Regions from separate parts of the Allokutzneria multivorans genome, predicted to be linked through region 1. Evidence: riboswitches for the same ligand, from Rfam matches in the RefSeq annotation. Region 1 holds a riboswitch; each other region holds the start of a gene.
The links. A riboswitch is a leader RNA that binds a small molecule or an ion and turns the genes downstream of it on or off. The one in region 1 is predicted to bind S-adenosylmethionine.
Positions count from the first base shown of each region.

Region 1 (7,144 bases):
GGGACAGCTCCTTGCGCGCCGCGCGCTCATCGGCGGCGGAGGACTTCGGCTTCTCGGCGATCGCTTGCGGCGCAACGGTTCCGGAGCCAACAGAGGTCGCGATGCCCGCCGCGCGCATGGCCGCGCGCCGCTTCAGGTACTCCTCGATCCCGCCGACCAGTTTGGCGATCTGGCCGTCGCCGAAGAGCGCGACCACGCTGTCGCAGACCCGTTCGACCAGGTAGCGGTCGTGCGAGACCACGATCATGGTGCCGGGCCAGGAGTCGAGCAGGTCCTCCAGCTGCTGGAGGGTGTCGATGTCCAGGTCGTTGGTGGGCTCGTCGAGCAGCAGCACGTTCGGCTCGGACATGAGCAGCCTGGTCAGCTGCAACCGCCTGCGCTCACCACCGGAGAGGTCGGAGACCGGCGTCCACTGGCGGCTTGCCGGGAACCCCATCCGCTCGGCCAGCTGCGACGCGGACAGCTCGTACTTGCCGAGCACCACCCGCCGCGCGACGTCCTCGACCGCCTCCAGCACGCGCATGTTCTTCGGCAGGTCGTGCAGCTCCTGCGACAGGTGCGCCAGCCGCACGGTCTGCCCCTGCTTGCGGGTGCCGCCGTCCAGCTCGCGCTCGCCCGCCAGCGCCCGCAGCAGCGTCGTCTTGCCGGAGCCGTTGACGCCGACCAGGCCGACGCGGTCGCCGGGGCCGACGAGCCAGGTCGTGTTCTCCAGCAGCGTGCGGCCGTCGGGGATGCGCAGCGTGGCGTCCTCGATGTCGATCACCGTCTTGCCGAGGCGGCGCTTGGCGAAGCTCATCAGCTCGACGGAGTCGCGCAGCGGCGGCACGTCGGCGATCAGCGCCTCGGCCGCCTCGATCCGGTAGCGGGGCTTGGAGGTGCGCGCCGGGGCGCCCCTGCGCAGCCAGGCCAGCTCCTTGCGGGCGAGGTTCTGCCGCTTCTCCTCCAGCGTCGCGGCGAGCCGGGCCCGCTCCGCGCGCGCGAAGATCCAGTCGGCGTAGCCGCCCTCGTACTGCTCGACCCCGCCGCCGACGACCTCCCACGTGCGGGTGCACACGGTGTCCAGGAACCAGCGGTCGTGCGTGACGACCACCAGCCCGCAGCGCCGCGCGCCGAGGTGGTCGGCCAGCCACTGCACGCCCTCCACGTCGAGGTGGTTGGTCGGCTCGTCGAGGATGATCAGGTCGAGGTCGCGGACCAGCGCGGCGGCCAGCGCGACCCGGCGCCGCTCACCACCGGAGAGCGGGTCGATCACGGTGTCCAGGCCCAGCTCGCTGACGCCGAGCCCGTCCAGCACCGAGCGCACCTTGGCGTCGGCCGCCCACTCGTGCTCGGCGTCGAAGCCGAGCGGCTCGATCACGTTCTGCCGGATCGTCGAGCCCTTGGGCAGCTCGCTGCGCTGGGTGACCACCGCGAAGTTCAGGCCCCGGTTGTGGCTGACCCTGCCGGAGTCCGGCGGCTCCAGCCCGGCGATGACCTCCAGCAGCGTGGTCTTGCCACCGCCGTTGAGCCCGACGACGCCGATGCGGTCGCCCTCGTTCACGCCGAGCGAGACACCGTTGAGCAGCTGGCGCACGCCGAAGCTCTTGCTCACGGACTCCAGGTTGACCAGGTTGGCCATCGATCCTCACATCACGAAACGCACGGAAGTGCCGCGTAGAACAACACGGCGCGGGAAGAAGTTCAGGCGTGGACCTGGGGTGGGACGGGGCGGGGCGTGTCGTCGCCGCCGATCACCCGAGCCCCGTGCACCGGGCCCTGCGCCACCCGAACGCTACGGCAGACGCCCGCGCCGGAGAGCTCCGCGGCCACCCGGACGGCGGCGTCGGCGGAGGAGCACAGGAAAGCGCAGGTCGGACCCGAGCCGGAGACGATCCCGGCGAGCGCGCCCGCGTCCACCCCAGCGCGCAGCGTGCGGCGCAGGGAGGGGCGCAGCGAGACGGCGGCGGCCTGGAGGTCGTTGCCCAGAAGCAGCGCGAGCTGGCGCGGGTCCCCAGTCGCCAGCGCTTCGAGCACCGGCTCGACCGAACCGACGCGGGGCGGGCGGCCCTCGGCGCGCAGCCGGTCCAGCTCGGCGAAGACGGTCGGGGTGGACAGGCCGCCCTTGTCGAGCGCGATCACCCAGTGGAAGGTGTGCCTGGTCAGCACGGGCACCAGCCGCTCGCCCCGGCCCGCGCCGAGCGCGGTCCCGCCGTGCAGGCAGAACGGCACGTCGCTGCCGATGGTCGCGGCGATCTCGGAGAGCTCGTCCCTGCCGATCTCCATCCGCCACAGCGCGGCGGCGGCGACCAGCGCGGCGGCGGCGTCGGCGCTGCCGCCCGCCATGCCGCCCGCGACGGGGATGCCCTTGCGGATCACCACGCGCACGCGGGGGTCGTCGGGGTCGCGGCCCGCGCGCTCGGCGAGCGCCTCGATGGCGCGCCACGCGAGGTTCGAGGCGTCGTCGGGCACCAGATCGGCACCGTCGCCGACGACCTCGATGCCCGGCTCGTCGGCCTGGGCAACGGTCACCTCGTCGTTGAGCGAGAGGGCCTGGAACACGGTCATCAGCTCGTGATAGCCGTCTTCGCGCAGGTCACCCACCGCGAGGTGGAGGTTCACCTTGGCGGGGGCGCGGACGGTCACAGGGGGCGGGACCACGGCAAGCACTCTGCCAGCCTACGGCCCCGCGCCCCCTGTTCACGTCTTCGCCGGATTTCAGGCGGGGATCACACCGCCGGGGAAGGTCCTGCCGATGAACTCGCGCACCTGCTGCGAGCGCAGCAGCTCGGCCAGCACCTTGATCCGCTTGTCCTCGGCCAGCTCCGGCCGGGTGACCAGCAGGTTGGCGTAGGCGTTGCCCTCGGCCTTCTCCACCACGAGCGCGGTCTTGAGGTCGAGCTTGGCCTCCAGCTGGTAGTTGCCGTTGACCACGGCGGCGTCGGCGTCGTCCAGGCTGCGCGGCAGCTGGGCCGCCTCGGTCTCCAGCAGCTCGACCCGCTTGGGGTTCTCGGCGACGTCCTGCTTGGTGGCCTTGGCCTCGGTGCCCGGCTTGAGCTTGATCAGGCCGGTGGAGGCGAGCAGGTTCAGCGAGCGGGCGAGGTTGCTCGGGTCGTTGGGCAGCGCGACCTTGGCGCCCTGCGGCAGCTCCTCGATCTTCTTGACCTTCTTGGAGAACACCGCGAGCGGCTCCACGTGCACGGGGGCGACGGACTGGAGCTTGATGTTGCGCGCGCCGGTGAACTCCTCCAGGTAGGGCTTGTGCTGGAAGTAGTTGGCCTCCAGCTGGCCCTCGGCGAGCGCGGTGTTCGGCGTGACGTAGTCGCTGATCTCGACGACGTCGACCTTGATGCCCTTGTCCTTGGCCAGGTTGTCCGCGACGTAGCGCAGGATCTCGGCGTGCGGGACGGGGCTCACGCCGACGCGGATGGCGGCGTTGGGGTCCTTCGCGGGGTCCGCACCTCCGCAGGCACCCAGCAGGAGAGCGCTGGCGGTGACGACTGCGGCGGCGGCGAGCGTGCGGATACGACGCATGGGAATTCGTTGTCCTTAAAGAGAAGAAGAGGCTCAGGCGGTGACCCGGCGACGGCGGTCGATGCCGCGCGAGCCGAGGTCGAAGAGGAACTGCACGAGGCGGGCGAAGACGCCGAGCACCACGACGGTGCTGATCAGCACCTTGGTGTCGAAGCGCTGGTAGCCGTAGCGGATCGCGAGGTCACCGAGACCGCCGCCGCCGACCACGCCCGCCATGGCGGAGTAGCCGATCAACGCGATCACGGTGACGCCGATCCCGGCGACCAGTGCGGGCGCGGCCTCGCGGAGCAGCACGCCGCGCACGATGTGCGGCTTGGTTGCCCCGGTGGTGATCGCGGCCTCCACGACGGAGGTGTCCACCTCGCGCAGCGCGCCTTCGACGAGCCTGGCGAGGAACGGGATCGCGCCGACCGTCAGCGGAACGACGGCCGCGGTGCTGCCGAGCGTGGTGCCGACGATCGAGCGCGTCACCGGGAGCAACGCGATCAGCAGGATCACGAACGGCAGTGACCTGCCGATGTCCACGACGAAGTTGAGCAACCGGTAGGTCAGCGCCTGCGGGCGCAGTCCTCCCGGCGAGGTGACGTGCAGCAGCACGCCCAGCGGCAGGCCGCCGATCAACGCGAACACGGCGGAGAGGGCCACCATGTACAGCGTCTCCCACCCCGTTTCCGCGAGCAGCTCAAAGACGGTGGACCAGGGTGTTTCGGTTCTCACGCAGCAGTCCCCGCAACCAGGGTGGGCTTGTGGCGGACGACGGCGCCGCGCTCGCCGATCCACTTGAGGGCGGCGTCGGCCCGCTCGCCGTTGAGCGCGATGCGGAAGCGGGCGACGGGGGTGTCGTTGAGCCGGGTCATGCCACCGCCGAGCAGCGACAGCTCGACGTCGTGGCGGCTCGCGGCCTCCGGCAACAGCGCGCCGACCGCGGCGAAGCCGACCAGCACCACGTCGGCAACCCGGTCGTACTTGGCGGTGTGCTGTTGGGAGACCTGGTCCAGCTCGGGCAGCAGCGCCGAGGCGGTGCGGCTGCCGGGCTCGGAGATCAGGTCGAGGACCTTGCCGTTCTCCACGACGCGACCGTGCTCCAGCACGGCGATGTCGTCGCAGATCCGGCGGACCACGGCCATGTCGTGGGTGACCACCAGGACCGTGAGGCCCAGTTCGGAGCGCACGCGGTCGAGCACGGTCAGCACGGAACCGGTGGTCTCCGGGTCCAGCGCCGAGGTCGGCTCGTCGGCCAGCAGCACCGAGGGGCTCGCGGCGAGCGCGCGGGCGATGGCCACCCGCTGCCGCTGACCACCGGAGAGCTGGTCGGGGTAGTTCGCCGCCTTGTCCGACAGGCCAACGAGTTCCAGCAGTTCGGCCACCCGCTGCTTGCGCTGCGGACCGGGCACCTTCGCGGCTTCCAGGGGGAGCGCGATGTTGCCCGCCGCCGTGCGCTGGCGCAGCAGGGAGTCGTTCTGCGGGACGACGCCGATCTGCCTGCGGGCCGCGCGCAGCGAAGCGCCGGAGAGGCTGACCAGGTCGGTGCCGTCCACCCGGATCGAGCCGGAGTCCGGCTGCTCCAGCAGCGCGATGCAACGGGCCAGGGTCGACTTGCCGGCACCGCTGGTGCCGACGACGCCGAGGATCGTGTTGGCGGGAACCTCCAGGGAGACGCCGTCCAACGCGCGGACCTCGCCCCCCTTTCCGGGAAAGCTCTTGGTCAGGTTCTCAACAGTGATCACGATATGACTCCATGGCACGGCTGCCGCTCGTGACGGCAGCGCTCCGAGACCGTCCACAGTGGACGGTTAAGGGGGTGGGGTGTGAGAGGTGGTCAGGCGGCGGCGCGGAATGCGCGGCGACAGCCACTCACCGTGCGGAGGCACTGGTCGACACAGCGTCGACGGACCAGGTTGGGTCGACGTGCGGACATCGGCTGGCGAGACATGAGGACTCCATCGGTCCTGGCGTTAGCACCTGCCCGTTTCCGGGTGGTTGCTGCGGCGTCGCTGAGCCAGGTCTCTCGGCCGCTCGGGATGGATTGCTGCGAACAGTAGAACCGACGATGACGGACAGAGGCAAGTCGTTTCGGGTCTCAAGCGGTGGATCGTTCGGCACGTCACACTCACGGCCGAACGTGCAGGTGAACGCGCCGCGAACGTGAACTATTCCCGAATGGTGATACCAGTCTCAGAGTGAGGTACGGGCCTGCGCGATGCGCGCGAAGTCCACGACGTCCAACTGCTCCCCGCGCGTCGAGGGGTCGATGCCCGCCGCGACGAGACACTGCTCCGCAACGGCGGCGGAGCCCGCCCAGCCGGCGAGCGCGGCCCGCAACGTCTTGCGCCGCTGCGCGAAAGCCGCGTCCACCAACGAGAAAACGGCCTGGCGGTCCACAGTGGACGGTTCTTCTCTTCGCACGAAGGACACCAGCGCCGAGTCCACGTTGGGCACCGGCCAGAACACCGCGCGCGGCACCGGTCCGGCCTTGCGCACATCGGCGTACCAGGCGGCCTTGACGCTGGGCACGCCATAGATCTTGCTGCCGGAGCGCGCCGCGAGGCGGTCTGCGACCTCCGCCTGGACCATCACGAGCCCGCGCTTCAACGACGGCAGCTCGGCCAGCAGGTGCAGCACGACGGGAACGGAGACGTTGTACGGCAGGTTCGCCACGAGCGCGGTCGGCGGCTGCGCGAAGTCCGCGGCGGTGACCCTCATGCCGTCGGCCGGCAGGACGGTCAGCCTGTCCGCGTGGGCGGGGGCCTGCTCGGCAGCGGTCTGCTCCAGGCGGGACGCGAGCACGGGATCGATCTCGACCGCCACCACGGCCTTGCACGCGTCCAGCAGCGCCAGCGTCAACGAGCCGAGCCCCGGGCCGATCTCCAGCGCCACGTCGTCCTCGGTGAGGTTGGCGCCGTTGACGATCCTGCGCACGGTGTTCGGGTCGTGCACGAAGTTCTGGCCCAGCTTCTTCGTCGGCCGAACCCCCAGCTCTCCGGCCAGTCGCCGCACATCGGCGGGCCCGAGCAGCCGCACATCCCCTACCCGCTCATCCACACCCGAACCCTAGCCGTTGCACCGAACGACCCGTTCAGTGCGTTGAGCGCACTGAACGGGTCGTTCAGGGAGTTCACCGCACCAAAGGCGGCGTTGATCATGAGCGAGCGTGGGGTCAGCGGAGGCCGAGTTTGGCGGAGCAGTGCGGCCAGGCGCTGTAGCCACCGCGGCGGTCGCGGACCTTGGTGGCGATCGCGATCTGCTGTTCGCGCGATGCCTGGCTGGCCACCGGAGCGTAGGCGCCGCCGCCGTAGGCCTGCCACGTCTGCCGGTCGAACTGCAGGCCGCCGTGGTACTTGCCGTTGGCGCTGACGATCGACCAGTTGCCGGTGGCCTCGCACTGCGCGAGCCGGTCCCACACCGCGGCGTCGGCGATCGGCTTGGTGCCGACCTTGATCTTGCGCGGCTTGGGCTCCTTGAGGACCTTGCTGCGCAGTTCCTTCTTCTCGGTGCGCTTGCCGTTGACGGTGATCACCTTGAAGGTGACCTCCTTCTCGCCCGGCTCGCCCTCCTCGATGACTTCCTTCTCGCCCTTGTTCATCGAGGAGTCTTCCTGCTTCTCCTCGGGCGGGTCGATCTTGACCTTCTCGAC
Region 1 is NZ_BAABAL010000006.1:95,840-102,983, forward strand. Features, by position in the region: gene ABD798_RS10135 (ABC-F family ATP-binding cassette domain-containing protein) at 1-1,618, opposite strand, end outside; gene ABD798_RS10140 (4-(cytidine 5'-diphospho)-2-C-methyl-D-erythritol kinase) at 1,681-2,637, opposite strand; gene ABD798_RS10145 (MetQ/NlpA family ABC transporter substrate-binding protein) at 2,695-3,510, opposite strand; gene ABD798_RS10150 (methionine ABC transporter permease) at 3,544-4,227, opposite strand; gene ABD798_RS10155 (methionine ABC transporter ATP-binding protein) at 4,224-5,237, opposite strand; SAM riboswitch class I at 5,448-5,538, opposite strand; gene rsmA (16S rRNA (adenine(1518)-N(6)/adenine(1519)-N(6))-dimethyltransferase RsmA) at 5,686-6,552, opposite strand; gene ABD798_RS10165 (resuscitation-promoting factor) at 6,668-7,144, opposite strand, start outside.

Region 2 (7,144 bases), on a different contig from region 1:
CGCGCCGTCGGGGGAGTCCGGCCCGTCGGAGAGCGCGAAGATCAGCCTCAACACCGCGACCGTCCACCAGCTCGACGGTCTGCCGGGCGTGGGGCAGGTGACAGCGCAGCGGATCGTGCAGTGGCGCACCAGGCACGGGCGGTTCGCGTCCGTGGACCAGCTCCGCGAGGTGGACGGCATCGGAACTTCGCGTCTGGCGAAGCTCCGTGAGCTGGTGACGCTGTGATCCCGGCACAGCTGGACATCCGGCTCGTACCCGCCGCGGTCGCGGTCTGGGCGGTGGCACTGGTCGGGCTGCACCTCGGCTGGCTCGCCACGGTGCTGTGCGGCGTGCTGGCGGCAGCCTTCGCGTTCCTCGCGGTGTGGCGGGGAACGGGTGCGTGGGCCAACGGACTGCTCGCGGCGAGCGTCCTCGCGGGCGCGGCTGCGGTGGTCGTCACCAGCCACGCCCTGCCCGCCGCCACGCACCCGCTGCGCGAGCTCGCGAGCAAGGGTGCGACCGCGACGATCAGGGCGACGTTGTCCGAAGACCCAAGACCGTTGCGCACCAAGGGATACGCCGGTCGGCCCGCTGGTGCGGACCAGGTGGCGGTCCGCGCTCGGTTGAGCGATGAGCCGGGTGGTTCGGTGTTGCTGCTGGCTCCGGCGGTCGCGTGGTCGGCGTTGTTGCCGGAGCAGGAGGTCACGGCGACCGGAGCGCTGATCATGCCGCGCGGCGGGGACTTCACGGTGGCGGTGTTGCGGGTCCGGGGACCACCGATCGCTGTCGGCCCCGCGCCGAGCTGGCAGACCGCCGCTGATGGCGTGCGCGCCGGGCTCCGCGACGCCGCGAAGGTGCTTTCCCCGGAGCTCGCGGGGCTGCTTCCGGCATTGGTGGTCGGTGACACCGCTGGACTGTCTCCGCGCGTGGTGGAGGAGTTCCGGTTGTCCGGACTGGCCCACCTGTTGGCCGTGAGCGGGGCGAACCTGGCGATCGTGTGCGGCGCTGTCCTGCTGCTGTTCCGGTTGCTGACGGCAGGGCCACGATTGTCGGGCTTGGCGGCGGTGCTGGCTCTGGTCGGCTTCGTGGTGCTCGCGCGGCCCGAGCCCAGCGTGCTGCGCGCGGCGGTGATGGGCGGAGTGACGCTGCTGGCGTTGGTGTTGGGGCGCAAGGGTTCCGCGATTCCCGCGCTCGCCGGAGCCGTGATCGTGTTGCTGCTGTTCGATCCTGGACTGGCCAACACCGCGGGTTTCGCGTTGTCGGTGCTGGCGACCGCGGCACTGGTGATCCTCGCGCCGAGGTGGGCCGCGGCACTGCGCGATCGCGGAGTGCCGGTGGGGCTCGCCGAGGCCATCGCGGTTCCGGCGGCGGCACAGCTCGCCACGGCTCCGTTGATCGCGGCGCTGTCCGGAGAGATCAGCCTGGTGGCGATTCCGGCCAATCTGCTCGCGGCTCCCGTTGTGGCGCCTGCGACGGTGTTCGGTGTGCTCGCTGCGCTGGTCTCGACGGTGCACGAGGGCGCTGCGGAGCTTCTGGTCCACCTGGCGGGGCCCGAGGTGTGGTGGCTGATCACCGTGGGCAGACGTGCCGCCGCGGTGCCGGACAGCGGTGTTCCGTGGCCTTCCGGTGTGCTTGGTGGACTGCTGCTCGCCGCGCTGCTCGTTGTGGTCGTGTTGCTGCTGCGGAGCCGCCGGTTCCGGATCGTGTTGGTGCTCGGCGTGGTTGTGCTGGTGTTGACCGCGGTTCCGGTGAAGCTGCTCAAGCCGCAGTGGCCCGCTGACGGCTGGGCGGCGGTGGCGTGTGACGTCGGGCAGGGCGACGCCGTGGTGCTGGCGGTCGCTGAGCCCGGGCGCGCGGTCCTGGTCGACACCGGGCCAGAACCGTTGGCGGTCAACGCTTGTCTGGATCGGCTGGGCGTTGATCGCGTTCCTGTGGTGGTGCTGAGCCACCTGCACGCCGACCACATCGGCGGGCTCGCGGCGGTGCTCGCGGAGAGATCTGTGGGAGCGGTCGCGGTCGGGCCACTGAGAGAGCCCGCTTGGGCGATGAAGGAGGTGCGTGACACCGTTGCGGCGGCGGGAGTTCCGTTGATCGAACTGAGTCGCGGTCAGCGGCTGGAGTGGCCCGGGTTGGCGCTGGAGGTGCTGGCACCGCTGAGGTCTCCGGCACCGCGGACTTCGGAGACACCCTTGCCGGGGACCGTGGTCAACGACGCCTCACTGGTGCTGCGGGCGCACACACCAGCGGGGCGGATGTTGCTGACCGGAGACATCGAACTGGCCACGCAAGCCGAGCTGCTGGCGTCCACAGTGGACGTCAGCGCGGACGTGCTCAAGGTGCCGCACCACGGGTCCCGCTACAGCCTGCCCCGGTTCCTGGGCGCGGTGCGGCCCCGAGTCGCGTTGATCTGCGTGGGCGCGGGCAACGACTACGGCCACCCGAGCCCACTGGTCCTGCACTCGCTCGCCGGAGTGCGCGTCCTGCGCACCGACCTGGACGGTGACGTCGCCGTTCTGGCCACCCGCGATGGTCTGGCGACCGCACGGAGAGGAGAACCACGGCCACCGCCCAGGCGGTGAGCGCTTGCCAGTGACGCTTTGCCGGTGACGCTTTGTCTGTGACCTGTCAGAGGCCGTGACCTGTCAGAGGCCGAGTGCTTCGCGGACGGCGGCGCTCGACGGCGGCACGGTGGCGCGCGGGCCGATCTTGTCCTCCACCGCGTCGAGGGTCTTCAGGCCGTCGCCGGTGATCAGCAGGACGGTCTCGGCGTCCGGGTCGAGCTGGCCGGACTCGATGAGCTTCTTCGCCGTCGCGACGGTCACGCCGCCCGCGGTCTCGGCGAAGATGCCCTCGGTGCGGGCCAGCAGGCGGATCGCGTCGACGACCTCCTCGTCGCTGACGTGCTCCACCGAACCTCCGGTGCGGCGCACGGTGTCCAGCACGTAGGGACCGTCGGCGGGAGCACCGATCGCCAGTGAGCGGGCGATCGTGTCCGGCTTCACCGGCTGGATCACGTCGTGGCCCGCCTGGAACGCGGCGGCGACGGGGGAGCAGCCGGTGGCCTGGGCGCCGAAGACCCGGTACGGGGTCGGCTCCACCAGGTCCAGCTCACCCAGCTCGCGGAAGGCCTTGTCCACCTTGGTCAACTGCGAACCGGAGGCGACCGGCACGACGATCTGCTGCGGCAGGCGCCAGCCGAGCTGCTCGGCGACCTCGTAGCCGAGGGTCTTGGAGCCCTCCGCGTAGTACGGGCGGACGTTGACGTTGACGAACGCCCAGTCCTCGTGGTCGGCGGCCAGCTCGGTGGCCAGCCGGTTCACGTCGTCGTAGTTGCCGTCGACGGCGATCAGCGCACCGTCGTACACGGCGGTGGTGAGCACCTTCGCGCGCTCGAGAGAGGAGGGGATCAGCACGACCGACTCCCAGCCCGCCCGCGCCGCTGCCGCGGCGACGGCGTTGGCCAGGTTGCCGGTGGAGGGGCAGGCCAGCACGGTGAACCCGAGCTGGCGCGCGGCGGCGAGCGCCACCGCGACCACGCGGTCCTTGAAGGAGTGCGTGGGGTTGCCGGTGTCGTCCTTCACCCACAGCTTGCGCACGCCGAGCGCGGCGGCCAGGCGGTCGGCCTTGACCAGCCGGGTCAGGCCCGGATCGGTGTTGGGGTGCTCCTGGACGTCCGAGGGCACCGGAAGGAGGTTGCGGTAGCGCCAGATGGAGCGGGGCCCCGCCTCGATCTCCGCGCGGGTGATCTTGCCGAAGTCGTAGCCGACCTCAAGGGGGCCGAAACACTCCGCACACGCGAACTCCGCGGCGAGCGGCACCTCGTTGCCGCATTCGCGGCACACCAGGGCGCGGGCCGGGCCGAGGTCGAACTGGTGGGCGCTGCGGCGCGCCTCGATGGTCGTCATCGCGAGGTCTCTCCTCATCTTTCCCGCTCGTGCGGGCCGGATTTGGCACCGTGATCGCCGGTGGCCTCGCGGAGATCCCGCGTGGTCTGGCGTCGGTTGCCGGGGTGTCGTAGGGCCGATCCCTCTACCCCTCTGGATGAGCTGTTCAGTTGTGGTGGTGCTGTGCGGAGGCGCGCCCTTCGGCGGCCGTCCGGTGGTCACGCTACGGCAACGTCCCACGGGAGAGCCACCGTTGCCCATGATGCGGGACGTGCGCGGCGGCCGCGCCGTCCGACCCTCGTGCGAGGATGGCGCGGTGAGTGCTCCCGCCGCAGCGCCAGCCCCGTTGCACCTGGTCATCGGAGAGGAAGAGCTCCTCGTCGAGCGGTCCGTGCGGGCCACGCTGGACGCCGCGAGGCAGGCCGATCCGGAGGCCGAGCTGCGCCGGGTCCGGGTGACCGATCTCACCCCTCCCGAACTGGTCGAGCTGCTCAGCCCCTCGCTGTTCGCGGAGGGCAGGGTGATCGTGCTGGAGGCGGCCCAGGACGCGGGCAAGGAGATCGCCGAGGCGGTGCTCTCCTACATCCGCGACCCCGCCGAGGGCGTGACCCTGGTCCTCACGCACACGGGGGGCGGGCGCGGCAAGCTCGCCAAGGAGCTGCCCGCCGCGTTGCGCAAGGCGGGGGCGGCGGTCGCGGAGTGCGCGAAGCTGACCAAGGCCAGTGACCGGGAATCCTTTGTGCGCAACGAGGTTCGGCGCGCGGGTGGCAAGATCGACGGGCCCGCGCTCGCGGCGCTGATGGAGACGGTCGGCAACGATCTGCGCGAGTTGGCGGCCGCGGCCTCGCAGCTCGTCGCGGACACCGGCGGCAAGGTCGACGAGCAGGCGGTGCGCCGTTACCACCGCGGCCGTGCCGAGATGACCGGCTTCGCGGTGGCGGAGAAGGCCGTTACCGGCGACCGCACCGCCGCGCTGGAATCGCTGCGCTGGGCGTTGCAGCTGGGCGTTCCGCACGTGCTGCTCGCCGACGCGCTGGCCGACGCGGTGCGCACCATCGCCAGGGTGGCCGGAGTGGGGCGGGCGGACCCGTTCCAGCTCGCGGGTCAGCTCGGCATGCCGCCGTGGAAGGTCAAGAAGGCGCTCGGCCAGGCGCAGGGCTGGTCCCCGGAGGGCCTCGTCGAGGCGATGGGACTCGTCGCCACCCTCAACGCGGAAGTGAAGGGCATGGCCGCCAGCGCGGACTACGCGGTGGAGCGCGCCGTGCTCAAAGTGGCCGCCGCGCGCAACCGCCGCTGAAGCGGGACGTACAGGACGCAACGGACACATCCGGCGAGCGGTCGCGGGGGTTCCTCCGCCAGCGGCACGCCGAGGAACCCCCGCTTGCTCCGCCCTGCCGGGAAAATCCCAGCTCAGAAGCGGAAGATCGAGCCCGTCGCCGCCAGTGCGAGGCAGCTGTTGGCGTAGGCGGCCCGGTGGCTGACCGGCCGTCCACGCCAGAAACCGCTCGCGCTCACAGTGCGAGGTGCATATTCCTTCGTGCACTGTGGATGTGGACCGACATTCAATCGGGTGAAGTTTCCGTCGACCTCCGCCAGCTGAGGGCAGGCCGCGGCGGCGAACGGGTGGTTACCGCCCGTGGGGTCGCATCGCAGGGTCACCCTCCTGGCGGGGGTTCCCCGGTGCTCGTCGACCACGGACAGTGCGAGAACTGAGGGAGCGTTCATGTCGGTTCCGGCAACTGCCGGGGGCGGGGTGAGGCAGAGCATGACCGCGCCCGCGGTCAGGAGCGAGCCGGGCAAACGGTTGCGGAGCATTGCAAACCCTTTCCGTGATCTGAAGATTTTTCTTCGGAATTCATGTCAATACAGCCTACGAGTGACGACTTTGACGGTTGCGTGAACTGCGCGTGACTGAATATGTGATTGTCGCGGCAACAACCTTGTCGAGCTCGGCTCGGTGAGAACTCGTCAGAATCGGAATAAGGGTCCGGTTTTTGCGATCAGCACACATCTGTTCGGGAAAGTGATCTGTTCGCGAACCCGGCGGCCGAACCACGTTCCGGTTGCCGTGGTGGTCACCGGGGCGTAGATCAGCGGGCAGCTGGCGCCGGGGTCGAGGTGCAGCGCGGCGACGCTCCCGCCGGTCCGCGCCAGCGCCGCGCAGCTGGCCACGGGCGCGGGGTGGCCGCCACCGTCCGGCGAGCAGGTCAGCGGGACCCGCCTCGCCGAGGGCGCGGGAGCCTCGCCGGGCGTGCTGGTGAGCACGAGCGCGGCGGCGGGCGGCGCGGGTGGGAGGATCGCTCCCGCCGGTGTCGCCAGCGCCGCGAGCAGCGCGGTCACCGCGATCGGAACGAACCTGAGCGGTCGGTTCCAGGACATGGACTTCCCTTTCCTCGAAATATGTTCGGATATATCTCGGGTCACCTGTGGGTGTCCCACTCCGAATACGCGGGCGGCTTCCGGTCGCGCTCAGTGAGCGTCCTCACAGACGGGGGAAGCAGGGGGCGATCCCTCCAATGGCGGTATGCGCCCTGCTGTCCGAGGGAACCATGTTTTCCTGCGCAACGAAGCCTTGCCAAAGTACCGTTCTTACGGTGGTATCTAAGGCGGTCGAGGGGGCTTCGGGTTGCGCCTCGTGAAGACCTTGGTGCTTCGAAGGGAATTGGCCGGATAACTCGTTCAGACGTGCTTGTCGGTCCCGCCGATAATTCCTGTCGATGCTAGGAGTCGTGTTGTTGACCAATCAGGAGGCCGGACCGCTGCTCGACGGCTGCGCCCGGTCGCGGAGCGAGGAGTTCTGGCGGGAATGCGTCGACCTGCGTCCCGCGCTGATCAGGATCGCGGTCAGGGCGGGCGCCGGTGAGGCGGCGGAGGACCTGGTGCACGAGGCCTTCATCAGGGCCATGGAGTTCCCCGCCCTGGACCCGCAACGGGTGATGCCCTTTCTGGTGGCCGTCGTGAAGCGGTTGTGCGTCGACGAGGCCCGCAGGAGCACCACCGCGCGGCAGGTCGCCACGCACGCCAGGCTGCTACCGTTGGACGTGACAGATCCGGCCGAGTCGATCAGCGATCAGGCCGAGGCGGAGTGGCTCGTCGCGCACTGCGGCAAGCTCAGTCGGCGCGAACGTTATGTCCTGCTCTGGCTTTCCCACGGTCTCCCGCACGACGAGATCTCACGAAGGCTGGGCACGACACGACGCGCGACCGAGTGCATCGCCAGCCGCGCGCGCTGCCGGGTCCGTCAGTGGATGGCTCGCCGTTCGCCCGTCAACAGGGTGTT
Region 2 is NZ_BAABAL010000017.1:424,890-432,033, forward strand. Features, by position in the region: gene ABD798_RS22920 (ComEA family DNA-binding protein) at 1-226, shown strand, start outside; gene ABD798_RS22925 (DNA internalization-related competence protein ComEC/Rec2) at 223-2,559, shown strand; gene thrC (threonine synthase) at 2,623-3,885, opposite strand; SAM riboswitch class I at 3,897-4,028, opposite strand; gene holA (DNA polymerase III subunit delta) at 4,181-5,161, shown strand; gene ABD798_RS22940 (SSI family serine proteinase inhibitor) at 5,275-5,679, opposite strand; gene ABD798_RS22945 (SSI family serine proteinase inhibitor) at 5,833-6,243, opposite strand; gene ABD798_RS22950 (RNA polymerase sigma factor) at 6,594-7,144, shown strand, end outside.
Region 2: another riboswitch for S-adenosylmethionine. It lies ahead of thrC (threonine synthase); the one in region 1 lies ahead of ABD798_RS10155 (methionine ABC transporter ATP-binding protein).

Region 3 (7,144 bases), on a different contig from region 1:
GGAATGCAGAAGCTGTTAGCGCGCTCTACTTTTGCCCACGTTCTCCCGGTGTGGGCGTCGGCGCGTTGATCTCGGCGACGGGGTAGCGTGCCGTGCGTGGCTGTGCCAGATCCCGTCGATGCCCGTTTGCTCGCCCTGGTAGCGGAGGCGGGCCGTGCGGCCGTGCACGAGATCGCCGCGAGAGCGGGGATGGACCCGCGCGAGGTGGCCTCCCGGCTGATCGCGCTCTCCGCGACCGGCCTCCCGCTGCTCGTCGGCGTCGAGTGCGACCCCAACGGCCTGCGCGCCGCGCTCGCCCCTCCGCCGCCGCAACAACAGCAGCCGCACTGGGGCCACCCCGGTCAGCAGCAGCACCCGCATCCGCACCAGCCCGTGCACGGGACGCCGAGCGGCGCCTACCCGGTGCACGGCACGCCCAGCGGTCCCTACCCCGGCCCCAGCGGCCCGTACCCCGTGCACGGCGGCCACACCGGCGCGTACCCGCCGCAGGCCTTCCCGCAGAGCACCCCGTTCCCCGCGCAGCAGCACCCGCAGAGCACGCCGTTCCCGGTCCAGCCCCAGCAGCCGCCGCACCACCAGCCGCCCCAGCCGACGCAGCCGCCCCAGCCCGCCGACCCGGTGCTCAGCACGTGGGGTCCGCCGCAGAGCTCCTCGTGGGCGCGCGGTGACCAGCCCGCGCTGCCCGCCGGTCCGCGCACCGGCAAGGTCGGCACCACCCTGGAGACGATCGGCCTCGAAGGCGAGCAGCTCGGCATCCAGCTGGTCGAGGTCGTCGACCCGGCCGACTTCCTCTTCACCGCTGCGGGCTACCGCCTCCAGGAGGGTGAGCGCGCGGTCGTGGTGCACACCGAGCTGACCAACCGCGGCCAGATCCCCTTCGCCTCGCTGCCCGACCTGTACCTGGTGCTCATCACCACGGACGGCAGGCAGGTCTCCAAGGCCCCGGTCTCGCTGTCCTCCCGGCCGCCGCACCGCATCGGGGTCAACCCGGGCGAGACGGCGGGCGGCCACACCGTCTACGTGCTCCCCGAGTCCATCGACGTGGTCTCGGTGAAGTGGAGCGCGCGCTCCGACGACGACAAGCGCAGCCTCACCTGGTCCACCCTCGACTGACCCTCAACCTCTTCAGCGCCGACTGAACGACCCAATGTGGCATTGGTTACGTCTGACGAAACAAATGCCACATTGGGTACGCAAACGCGGGCGTCAGGATTCGGCGCGGAGGGCTTCGAGGGCGTCGGCGAGGTCGGCTGGGTACTCGGAGACGAACTGCACCCACTGGCCGTCAGCCGGGTGGTCGAAGCCGAGCGTGCGCGCGTGCAGCCACTGTCGCGTGATGTTGAGCCGCTTCGCCAGCACCGGGTCCGCGCCGTAGGTCAGATCGCCGACGCACGGGTGCTTCAGCGCGGAGAAGTGCACGCGGATCTGGTGGGTGCGCCCGGTCTCCAGCTTCACGTCGACCAGGGACGCCGCGCGGAAGGCCTCCATCACCTCGTAGTGGGTGATCGAGTCCTTGCCGCCGTTCATCACCGCGAACTTGTAGTCGTGCTTGGGGTGCCGGTCGATCGGCGCGTCGATGGTGCCGCGCGACGGGTCGGGGTGGCCCTGCACCAGGGCGTGGTAGCCCTTGTCGACCGTGCGCTCCTTGAACGCGCGCTTCAGCACGGAGTACGCGTGCTCGCTCTTCGCGACGACCATGACGCCGGTGGTGCCAGCGTCGAGTCGGTGCACGACGCCCTGCCGCTCGGCCGCGCCGGAGGTCGCGATGCGCACACCGGCCGCCGCGAGCCCGCCGACCACCGTGGGGCCGCTCCAGCCGGGGCTGGGGTGCACGGCGACGCCGACCGGCTTGTCGATCACGACGATGTCGTCGTCCTCGTGCAGCACGACCATGCCCTCGACCGCGATCGCCTGGATCTCGATGGGGCGCTCGGGCTCGGGCAGGGTGATCTCCAGCCAGGAGCCCGCGGTGAGCCGGTCGGACTTGCCGACGGGCTGGCCGTCGAGCAGCACATCGCCCTTCTCGGTCAGCCCGGCGACGACCGTGCGGGACAGGCCGAGCAGCTTCGACAGGCCCGCGTCGACGCGCATGCCCTCCAGGCCGTCCGGCACTGGCAGCGTTCGCGCGCTCACGACTGGGACTCCTTCTTCTTGGAAGACTTCTTCTCGATCATCGTGCCGTCGTACTCCCGGCCGAGCAGCGCCATCAGCACGATGAGCGCTCCACCGACGCAGATCGCCGAGTCGGCCACGTTGAACACCGGCCACACCGAGCCGTCCGGGGCGAACAGCGACAGGAAGTCGACGACGTGCCCGTGCAGGAAGCCCGGCGGGCGGAAGAGCCGGTCGCCGAGGTTGCCGAGGGCTCCGGCCAGCACCAGGCCCAGACCGGCCGCCCAGCCACCGGAGCGCAGGCGCGGCGCGAAGTACAGGATCGCCAGCACCACCGCCGCCATGATCAGCGACAGCACCCAGGTGTAGTCGGCGCCGATGGACCACGCCGCGCCGGGGTTGCGGACCAGCACCAGGTAGAGCCCGCCGCCGAACAGGCGCACCGGTTCCTGGCCCTCCAGGGACGCGACCGCCCAGAACTTGGTGACGATGTCCAGCGCCAGCACCACCGCGGCCAGCGCGGCGAACAAGCCGAGCCTGCGCGGTGGCGGCGGTGGTGTGCTCTCGGTGCTCACCGGGTCATTGTCGCTCACCCGGTCATTGTCGCTGATCAGAGATCGGCCAGGAACGGCGGCAGCGGCCGGGGGTCGTTGCGCGGGGTCCAGCGGCCGTCCACGAGCTCGTACTCCCACTTCGGGCCGTCCGCGACGATCCGCCGCAGCGCGCCGACCACGCGCGAGACGTGCTCGGAGTTGTTGCCCAGGCCCAGGCTGACGCGCAGCGCCCGGCCACCCTCGGAACCGCTCCCGGCGATCAGCCGCTTGGTGGCGATGTGGGCGCAGAACGCGCCGTCGCGCACGCCGATGCCGTACTCCGCCGACAGGATCGCGGCGAGCAGCCCGGCGTCGTGGCCGTCGACGGTGAAGCTGACAACGCCGACGCGGTCCGGCGCCTCGTCCCCGAACAGGGTCAGCTCGCGGAAGCCGGGCACCGTGGCCAGACCGGCCTTGAGCTGGGTGAACAGCTTGTCCTCGTGCGCCTTCACGTCCTCCCAGCGCTGCCGCGCCAGGACTCCGCAGGCCACGGCGAGCGCGTGCACGCCCACGACGTTGGGCGAGCCGGCCTCGTGCCGCTCGGGCACCTTCGACCAGCTCACGCCCAGGTGGTCGCCCCAGTCGACGACGTTGCGGGTGGCTCCGCCGCCGATCAGGTACGGCTCGGCCTGCTGGAGCCAGTCGGAGCGGCCGACCAGCGCGCCCGCGCCGAACGGGGCGTAGAGCTTGTGCCCGGAGAGCACGACGTAGTCCACCTCGGCGGCGCTGGCGTCCACCGGCCGGTGCGGAGCGAGCTGCGCCGCGTCGAGCACGGTCCGCGCGCCGTGCGAGTGCGCGCACCGGACGAGGTCGTTGACCGGCCACACCTCACCGGTCACGTTGGAGGCGCCGGTCAGCACCACCAGGCGCGGGCCGACCGGAGCGGACTTGAGCGCCTCGTCGAGCACGCGGACGGCCTCGGCGGGCGTCGCGGGGGTCTGCAACCGGTTCACCCGGGGACCGCGCCACGGCAGCAGCGCGGCGTGGTGGTCGGTGTCGAAGACGAAGACGCTGGTGCCCTTGGGAACGCTGCGCGCCAACAGGTTCAGCGAGTCGGTGGTGTTGCGGGTGAAGACCACGGCGTCGGTCTGGCGGGCTCCGACGAAGCGGCGGACGGCGTGCCGGGCCTGCTCGTAGATGCGGGTGCAGACCTGGGAGGCGAAGCCCGCGCCGCGGTGCACGCTGGCGTACCAGGGCAGCAGCTCGTCGACGGCGTCGCGGACCTGCTCCAGGCACGGGGCGCTGGCGGCGTGGTCGAGGTTCGCGTAGGGCACCAGCTCGCCCGTGACCAGCGGAACCGTCAGGCGCGAGCCCACGACGGAGGGAACCGAGGAACGGATGGGGGCGAACGCGAGCGACACAGCGACCTCCGTGAGTCCGTGGGACTCGCCGGGAGGGAGTCCGCGCTTGCTCACCGCGTTGCGCGGTGAACCAGGTCCTCACCTAGAGCACCCCACCGCGGTTGGAGGGTTGCCGACCAGCAAGCTAGGGCTTGTCGCTGGCACTCATGACCTTGCGATCGAAAGTAGCCGAGGACGCGCCAACGCGCCAGACCCCGTCCAGATCCTGGAACGCGACCTGCGCCACAGCTGACTGGAGCCGTTGCGGCGCAAGGGAATCAGTCCCCCGACTCGCCCTTCCAGCGCGCGTAGCGACCCGCGCGGTCGATGGCGCGGACCCGTCGTTCGGCGCCCTCGCGCACCTCCTCGGTGGCCACGATCAGCAGCTGGTCGCCCACCTGGATGCGCGTGGTGGGCTGCGGCGTGAACCCGGCCTTGCCGCGCACCACGAGGCTCACCGTCGCGCCGACGGGCAGCCTCAGCTCGGTGATGTAGACGCCGTGCAGCTTCGAGCCCTCCGGCACGCGCACCTGCAACAGCTCCGCGCCCAGCTCGTCCAGCGGCGCCGAGTCGACCTCGACCTGCTGCGGCTCACCTCGGCGCACGAGCCCGAGCATCCGCGCCACCAGCGGCAGCGTGGTGCCCTGGATCAGGGTCAGCACCACGACGAGCACGAACACCACGTCGATCAGCTGCTGCGCGCCGGGGACGTCCTGGGTCACCGGGATCAGCGCGAGCACGATCGGCACCGCGCCGCGCAGCCCCGACCACGACAGGAAGACCTGCTCCCGCCAGGGCACCCGGAACGGCAGCGCGGCGGCGAGCACCGACAGCGGCCTGGCGACCAGCACCAGCACCGCGCCGGTGATCAGCGCCGGGATGATCACGCTCGGCAGCCGCCCCGGCGAGGCGTAGAGGCCGAGCAGCACGAACAACCCGATCTGGGAGAGCCAGCCGAGCCCTTCGGCGAAGGACAGCGTGTCGCTGCGGTGCGGGAGCTTCGCGTTGCCCAGCACCAGTCCCGCGACGTAGGTGGCGAGCAGTCCCGAGGCGTGCAGCTCCTGGCCCGCCGAGTACGCGAGCACGCACACCGCGACTGTCGCAAGTGGATAGAGACCGGTCGCGGGCAACGCCGCGCGGCGCAACGCCTGACCGCCGAACCACCCCAGCGCGATGCCGACGACCGCGCCCACGCCGAGCTCGTAGACCACGAGCGCGGGTGTCCACCAACTGGCCGTCTCCGTGCTGGCGAGGAGGACGACCGCGATGTACACCGGCGCGTCGTTGAGACCCGACTCCAGCTCCAGGGTTCCGGAGATCCTGCGGTGCACACCGAGTCCGCGCAGAACGCTGAACACCGCGGCGGCGTCCGTCGAGGACACCACCGCGCCCCACAGCAACGCGGTCCGCCAGTCGAGGTCGAGCAGGTAGTGCAGGCCCGTCGCCGTGACGCCGATGCTCACCGCGACGGCCACAGTGGACATCGCGATGCCCAGTCCGAGCGCGGGTTTGACGTTGTGCCACCGCGTGGTCAGGCCACCTTCGGCGAGGATCACCACCAGCGCCGCGATGCCGAGGTTCTGCGTCAGCTGGGCGTCGCTGAACAGGATGCCGAAGCCCGCCTCGCCGAGTAACAGCCCGATCCCGAGGTAGAGCAACAACGACGGCAGGCCCAGCCGCACCGAGGCTCGCACGGCGAGCACCGCGATCAGCACGACCAGGGCGCCGATCCCGAGTCCCAGCGACAGCTCCGCCACACCGCCTCCATCGCACGTCCGGTGACCTGAGCCACCATTGTCGCTGCTCGCCGCAAGAATTCGGAGCCGATGAGAGTTCGCTCTCGGGTTTCGAATGCGGTGTAACCCTCATCCGAGCAGTTCGGCCAGCCTCCGCTCGGCGGCCGTGGTGCCCCCTGGAGCCAGATCGAGCGCGATCACCTTGTCCCGCCCGCGATCCCCGGCCACGATCGCGACGTCCTGTCGCCGCACGCCGAAAGCCTTCGCCACCGCGCGCCGCACGGCCTCATTGGCTTTTCCCTCAACAGCGGGCGCGGCGACCGAGACGACGAGCGCCGACCGCTCCCCCGCGTCCCACCGCCCGCCGACGGAGTCCTTGCGAGCACCCGGTTTCACGCGGACGGCGAACCTCACCCGTCCAGCCCCGTGCTCAGCACCTCGACCATCTCGTCGAGGTAGACCCGTTGCGCCGCAAGGGTTTCCGGCAACACACCGGGACTCATCCTGACCAGCTGGGCATGTCCGAGGTACGTCGAGTACGCGACCAGCGCGCGCCGCCGCGCCTTCGCCGGGGAGAACCCGAGCTCTCCGACGATCTCCGCGATGTAGTCCACCCGCCGCTCGGTCACCCGCCGCAGCACCGGCGCCACCAACGGATCGTCGCCCGCCGCCAGCACCGCCAGCTCGATCGAGGCGTCCTCGTCCTCGGTGATCACCTTCGTGATCAGCAACCGCAACCTGCGCAGCGGGTCCGGCTCGTCGCGCACGGCGCTGATCACCGCTTCCGTGTGCTCGGCCGCCCAGCGCTCCAACGTCGCCACGACGAGGGCGTCCCGGTTCGGGAAGTGGTGGTAGGCGCTGCCCTTGGTGGCGCCCAGGCGCACCGCGAGCGGCTCGATCGCCACCGCCCGCAACCCGCCCTCGCCCAGCGCCACCAGGGCCGCCGCCGTCCAGTCCTGCCGCCCCAGCCGCTTCCTGGGTGCCACGTCACGCTTCACGACCACGTTCCATACGCTACCGTACGGTCAGAACCATACGGTGGCGTATGGAAACCGGAGGTGGCACATGATCCACAACGTGCACGAGCGGGACCTGCCCGTCGACACGTCGGTCGCGGGCGCGCTGCTGGAGAACCTGCTCGACCCCGAGACCACGGTCTGGCCCGTCGAGCGCTGGGAGATGATCGAGATGGACCGCCCGCTCGGCGTCGGCGCGCGCGGTGGCCACGGGCCCATCCGCTACGACTGCACCGCCCACGAGCCCGGCAGGCTGGTCGAGTTCACCTTCAGCCCGAAGCTGACCCTCAAGGGCACGCACACCCTGGAGGTGCTCCCGGGCCCGCGCCCCGGCACCTCGGTCATGC
Region 3 is NZ_BAABAL010000019.1:243,705-250,848, forward strand. Features, by position in the region: gene ABD798_RS29010 (AsnC family protein) at 97-1,113, shown strand; gene ABD798_RS29015 (RluA family pseudouridine synthase) at 1,207-2,133, opposite strand; gene lspA (signal peptidase II) at 2,130-2,705, opposite strand; gene ABD798_RS29025 (aminotransferase class V-fold PLP-dependent enzyme) at 2,723-4,066, opposite strand; SAM riboswitch class IV at 4,104-4,218, opposite strand; gene ABD798_RS29030 (potassium/proton antiporter) at 4,324-5,802, opposite strand; gene ABD798_RS29035 (DUF167 domain-containing protein) at 5,911-6,195, opposite strand; gene ABD798_RS29040 (TetR/AcrR family transcriptional regulator) at 6,192-6,785, opposite strand; partial or broken gene ABD798_RS29045 (hypothetical protein) at 6,847-7,144, shown strand, end outside.
Region 3: another riboswitch for S-adenosylmethionine. It lies ahead of ABD798_RS29025 (aminotransferase class V-fold PLP-dependent enzyme); the one in region 1 lies ahead of ABD798_RS10155 (methionine ABC transporter ATP-binding protein).